Regions from separate parts of the Flavobacterium acetivorans genome, predicted to be linked through region 1. Evidence: riboswitches for the same ligand, from Rfam matches in the RefSeq annotation. Region 1 holds a riboswitch; the other holds the start of a gene.
What was found. A riboswitch is a leader RNA that binds a small molecule or an ion and turns the genes downstream of it on or off. The one in region 1 is predicted to bind S-adenosylmethionine.

Region 2: linked by a shared signal. The riboswitch ahead of LNP19_RS02555 (alpha/beta fold hydrolase) and the one ahead of LNP19_RS12055 (Na+/H+ antiporter NhaC family protein) in region 1 are both predicted to bind S-adenosylmethionine.

The regions. Positions count from the first base shown of each region.
Region 1 covers NZ_CP087132.1:2,761,281-2,764,477, reverse strand. The annotation lists gene LNP19_RS12055 (Na+/H+ antiporter NhaC family protein) at 1-1,275, opposite strand, end outside; SAM-I-IV-variant riboswitch at 1,333-1,430, opposite strand; gene LNP19_RS12050 (hypothetical protein) at 1,548-1,970, opposite strand; gene sucD (succinate--CoA ligase subunit alpha) at 2,187-3,059, opposite strand; gene LNP19_RS12040 (UDP-3-O-(3-hydroxymyristoyl)glucosamine N-acyltransferase) at 3,170-3,197, opposite strand, start outside.
Region 2 covers NZ_CP087132.1:567,074-570,270, reverse strand. The annotation lists gene LNP19_RS02565 (O-acetylhomoserine aminocarboxypropyltransferase/cysteine synthase family protein) at 1-161, shown strand, start outside; gene LNP19_RS02560 (hypothetical protein) at 761-964, shown strand; SAM riboswitch class I at 1,144-1,250, shown strand; gene LNP19_RS02555 (alpha/beta fold hydrolase) at 1,328-2,290, shown strand; gene thrA (bifunctional aspartate kinase/homoserine dehydrogenase I) at 2,314-3,197, shown strand, end outside.

The DNA.
Region 1 (3,197 bases):
AATAGCAACCAATGTAAAGATAAACAAGAATAAGTGATACCAGGCATTACTGATTAAATCTACGAAATTCAGTTTCCCATTAGCAAAGCTTAAAATTAGCAGCACTTGAGCTCCGTAAGGCAAAATCCCCTGAATAATACAAGAAAAAATATCAAGTATTGTTGCCGTTTTCCTTGGATTTAAATCATATTCGTCATTGATTTCTTTGGCAATATTTCCCGTAATGACGATAGAAACCGTATTGTTAGCAATTGCTAAATTCGCGAGTCCCACTAATGTTCCAATTCCAGTTTGAGCTGATTTTTTGCTTTTAATGCGTCTTTTCACCTGAGACAAAACATAATCGATACCGCCGGCTTTATCTACCATGGCTGCTAAACCACCTGTAAGCATAGAAAGTAAGAAAATTTCAGTCATACTGGTAAAGCCTTCATAGATTTTCTGGGTAAAAGCCATCAAAGTAAAATTATCCCCAAAAAAACCGATGGCACCAGCAAGCAAAGTGCCAATAATTAATGTCGAAAAAACATTAACTCCGGATACCGCCAGAACAATCACCAACACATAAGGAACTATAGTAACCCAATTAAAGCTGTTTGTAGGAATTGCAACGGTGTTAATATCAGAATTTAATCCCAAATAAAAGAGAACTAAAATAGTGATTAGCGCAGCAGGAAAAGCAATAAATAAATTGATTTTAAACTTGTCCTTCAATTTACAACCCAAAGATTGTGTTGCCGCAATCGTAGTATCCGATATCATCGAAAGATTGTCTCCCAGCATCGAACCTCCCAATAAAGCACCTGAAATTAAAGGCAAAGAAGCGCCACTTTTGTCAGCCAAACTTACCGCTATGGGTCCAATGGCGACAATCGCTCCAACCGAAGTTCCAGTTGCCGTAGATAAAAAAGCAGCGATTAAAAAAATTCCCAACGGAAAATAGGCAACATCAATATTATTAATTCCTAAACTTACTACTGCATCTACACCGCCCGTAGCTTTACTCACGACTGCAAAAGCACCAGCCAGTAAATAAATCAAACACATAGTCATTATTTTACTTTCTCCGCATCCGGCTATCAAAGTTGAAATTTTCTCCTCTGTAGATGATTTAAAAAGGAGAAATGCAGAAATAATTCCCAATAAAACCGCAACCGGAGATGGAAACGCATAGAAATCATTGAGCCAAATACCAGCTCCCAAGAAAGTAAAGATAAAAATCAATAAAGGAATTAAAGCGAATGGATTACCATCATTTTTAACATGTTTTGTCATAATCAATTTATTAAATGAAAGGGATATGACGAAAAACAAAAAAGCAAAACAGGAATAAAAAACAACATTTTTTCCAAAGGATTTGGCTTATCGTTTTAGCACCTTGCTCGTTGTTGCAGGTTGCTATCTCCTAATAGAGATTCGTGATAACGGCTGCAAAAATAATATATATTTTAATATAAAAACATTCCTTTGCTAGTTTTTATGATTTTAAAGCAAAAAAAAGCCTTACCGAAGTAAAGCTTTTTTAAAATTATATAGATTGCAATGTTTTAGAAAGCCACATTCCATCTTGGTAATTTTCCGTTTTCATCTAAGAAATTCTGCAAAACTTGTCCTTCTACAGCCGTTGGAATAGCTTTAACTGTATCATTGAAAGTGTCGTACCAAACCACTTCTAATACACTAATGTCTTCCTTTTTCATTTGTGCCGGCCAAGAATATTTTCTTCCTGTTTTTGCAAATTGGTGACCGTTTACGATTTTATCATACAAACCGCCATTTTTGATTTTCAATGTTCCGTCGTTTTGAACAGTTCCTGTAGAACCAACCATAATCAACTCTTTGTCATCTCCTACTGCGTAAACTAAAAACACACCAGATCCTTCAGAAGCATTACAAACTTCCTCTAAACTATGATCGATAGAAAATGAAAACTGATTGCTAACTTCGAACTTTTTTAATTCCTTATACATATTATTTTATTTTTATTTGGATTGGCTTTGGAAAAACTAGCTCACAAAGACATGAAAAACAATTCAAAACCATTCATTTATATTGTTTTTATTAAAAATAAACTTCTAAAAAGCTTATTTTTTAATAAGTTGCAAAGGTATTTTTTTAATTCGATTTATAATAAAAAAGCCCCACAAATTGTGAGGCTTAATCTATTTTTAGTTTTAAATAGTAAACTATCCTAAAACTTCTTTTACTTTTTTACCAATTTCAGCTGGTGAATCAACAACATGAATACCGTTGTCTCTCATGATTTGTTTTTTAGCTTCAGCAGTATCATCAGCTCCACCAACGATAGCACCTGCATGACCCATTGTACGTCCCGCTGGAGCAGTAACTCCTGCGATGAATCCTACAACTGGTTTACGGTTACCATCAGCTTTGATCCATTTAGCAGCATCAGCTTCTAGTTGACCTCCAATTTCACCAATCATAACGATACATTCCGTTTCTGGATCGTTCATCAATAATTCAACCGCTTCTTTAGTAGTAGTTCCAATGATTGGATCTCCACCAATACCGATAGCAGTAGTGATTCCTAATCCTTGTTTTACCACTTGATCAGCAGCCTCATAAGTTAAAGTTCCTGATTTTGAAACGATACCTACGGTTCCTTTTTTGAAAACAAAACCTGGCATAATACCCACTTTAGCTTCACCAGGAGTAATAATTCCAGGACAGTTAGGACCAATTAATCTTGCATTTCTTTCTTTTACATAGTTATTAGCGTGAATCATATCAGCAACAGGAATTCCTTCTGTAATTGCGATAATCACTTTTATTCCAGCATCAGCAGCTTCCATAATTGCATCAGCAGCAAAAGCAGGTGGTACAAAAATGATAGTAGTGTCAGCTCCAGCTTGTTCTACAGCATCTTTCACTGTATTAAAAACAGGTCTGTCTAAATGCGTAGTTCCTCCTTTACCCGGAGTAACACCACCCACAACGTTAGTACCGTACTCAATCATTTGAGAAGCGTGGAAAGTTCCTTCACTTCCTGTAAATCCTTGAACAATTATTTTGGAATCTTTATTAACTAAAACACTCATGATATATATTTTATGTGATTTTTTTTAAATAGTGATGCAAAAGTAAGGTTTTCGAAATTATTTTAAGCCTTTTTTCGTATCAAAATAATTTATGATAATTAAGTTTGCTGTTATTTTAATTTAATTAAAATTTCAGGA
Region 2 (3,197 bases), 1.4 Mb from region 1:
AGTCTTTAATCATCCACCCTGCCAGTACAACCCACCAACAATTATCAGCAGAGCAGCAAGTTGCTTCTGGCGTTAGTCATGATTTGATTCGCCTTTCAGTAGGTTTGGAAGATATCGAGGATTTAAAAGCAGATTTGAAAGCTGTTTTTGAGAGTTTGTAGTAAAAGCCGAATCGATTCTGTATAATTGAAGAAAGGATCTATTTCTTGAGAAATAAGACTTGAAGTTAAACGGTCAATTTGGTATTTATTGGTCTAGATGTTAAGCATTTGTTATGGGTCTGTTAATTAGATGAGTAAAAAGTATTTTTTCTAATAAAAGAACGTTAAAATGCCTTAAATCATTTGGAAAATAAAGAAAAAATAACCATATTTGTTACATCAAGAAAAACAAAAAATGAATTTTAAGATTTGCAAAAAGGTTAAAAATATTTCGGAGGAATCTGCCGGGTTGTAACTACATTTAATTTACACACCATATAGCAAAAGCCTCCCAATAGTAAATAAATTGGGAGGCTTTTTAATTTGAATAAATTTTGATAAAATACAAGATGAATAATTACGTCATTAAAAATAGTAAATCGCTGTCTGCAAAGTTTTTTGCAAAAGGATGCTGATTTCCAAAAGTTAGGAGTAGATATTACTTTAACCCTTTTGGTATTTTGTCCAAAAGGGTTTTTTTATAATCGTTAACTAGTCATCAGGAATAAAGAAAAACAACAAACACTAAAATAAAATAAGAATCTAAAATAACAAACAAAATGAGCACAACAAACACATTTAGAAAAAGATTTAATTTCTTCAGGAATTTATGGCCAAATAGAAATAAAATTAATTTATCAAATAACGACTTAGTTAATTCAAGAGTTGGAATGGACCCAACGGATGAAAATGGCTTTAAAAAACAGTCTAATTTATTACAAGTCTTAATGTATTCAAAAGAGAATGATACCCTTTTCATATAACGGGCTTTCCCTTTTTTTGATAGGAACTTAACCGCAAGTAATTTCTGGATAGCAATGTTCAGTATTGTCTTGCGTTTTTGTGTTTGTACTATTTTAAGAATAAAATCTAAAGCATTAATGTTTGCATATTAACAAAAAATGTAGTTAATTTGCGCCAATAAGTTCACAAACGTACTGAAATGTTATAAAGAAAGGCAGAGGGATTAGACCCAATGAAGCCTTAGCAACCCTTCGAGAAATCGAAGAAGGTGCTGCATTCTACCACACTCAAGTGGAAAGATAACAACAAGAATTCTTCTAGTTTATTTCTAGCTTTTTCTTTCTAATATTTCCAGACAAATCAAAATTTTAAAAGATTTGAAATTGGAAAATAAACTCAATCCTGTTACCATAAAAAATTTCACCACCGAAAGTGGCGTTCTTTATCCTGCCATAAACTTAACTTTTGAGGTTTTTGGACCAACGTTAAATACTGCCCCAATCGTTTTGGTCAACCACGCCTTAACCGGAAATTCCAGCGTTGTAGGAATAGATGGCTGGTGGAATGATTTAATTGGGGACAATAAAACCATAGACACCAATAAATACACCATAATTGCTTTTAACATACCGGGCAATGGTTATGATGAAACTATTATAGATAATTATTTGGATTTTAAGGCCAGAGACATCGCTAGATTGTTTATTCAAGGGCTTCAGTTTTTAAAAATTGATCAATTGTATGCTTTAATTGGCGGTTCAGTTGGTGGCGGAATTGCTTGGGAAATGGTCGCTTTGGAACCAAAAATCACCAAGCATTTGATTCCTATTGCGACCGATTGGAAATCGACTGACTGGTTGATTGCCAATTGTTTTTTACAAGAACAAATATTAAATAATTCCAGTAAACCTATCGAGGACGCCAGAACACACGCCATGTTGTGTTACCGCACGCCTGAATCTTTCAAAGAAAAATTTCAAAGAACCAAAAACGAAGAATTAGCCATTTTTAATGTCGAAAGCTGGCTGCTTCATCATGGAGAAAAACTACAAAAAAGATTTCAGCTGTCATCTTATAAAATGATGAACCAATTGCTTAAAACAATTGATGTTAGCAGAGGAACAGCTTCATTTGAGATTTTGGCTTCCAGAATCGAAGCTTCCGTTCACATTATAGGGATTGATTCAGATTTGTTTTTTACAGCAAAAGAAAATAAAGAAACCTATCAGCAATTAAAGAAACTTAATCTAGAAGTTTCTTATCAGGAAATTAAATCAGTACACGGGCACGACGCCTTTTTGATTGAATACGAACAATTAAATAATTTACTTGCCGATATTTTTTAATGGCAATAATAAAATAGAATAAAATGAAAATATTAAAATTTGGAGGAAAATCACTATCGAACGGTGAAGGAATAAGTAAAGTTGTTTCAATTATTGTTGACAAAGTAAATCAAGGAGAACAAATTGCTGTGGTTGTATCAGCTCGCGGAAATGCAACTGACGAATTAGAAGAGATTCTAAAATTGGCTTCTAAAAATGGAGATTATAAAGCATTATTTGAAGATTTTAAAAAATACCAAAACGGAGATTATCCAGAAGTTGATTTGTCAGAAGAATTTCAAGTATTGGAAAAACTTTTTGAGGGAATTAGCCTGATTGGAGATTATAGCACTAAAATAAAAGATCAGGTTCTTTCTAAGGGCGAATTGATTTCGGCAAAATTATTGACCGCAATCTTAGTTTCACAGGGTGTAAAGGCTCATTTTACAGATTCTAGAGTTTTACTGAAAACAGATTCTAAATTTGGTGATGCGCAACCTTTAGAACAACTTTCGAAGAAAAATGTGATCCAACACTTTAAGGAAAACAATGGGACAACAGTAAATATTGTTACCGGTTTTATTGGTTCAAATAACAACAATGATACGACGACTTTAGGGAGAAATGGCAGTAATTACACCGCTTCGTTGCTGGCTAATTATTTGGATGCCGAAGAACTTCAGAATTATACCCATGTGGATGGAATTTACACTGCTAATCCGGATTTGGTTTTGGATGCCAAGAAAATTGATCATCTGACTTTTAACGAAGCCAATGAGTTGGCTAATTTTGGTGCGACAATATTACATGCCAAAACGATTATTCCTTTATTGGAAAAGAACATTCCACTTCGTATTTTGAACACTTTCAATCACGAAAATAAAGGAACGCTAATCACCTCTAATTCTAATAAAGAAGGAATCAAAAC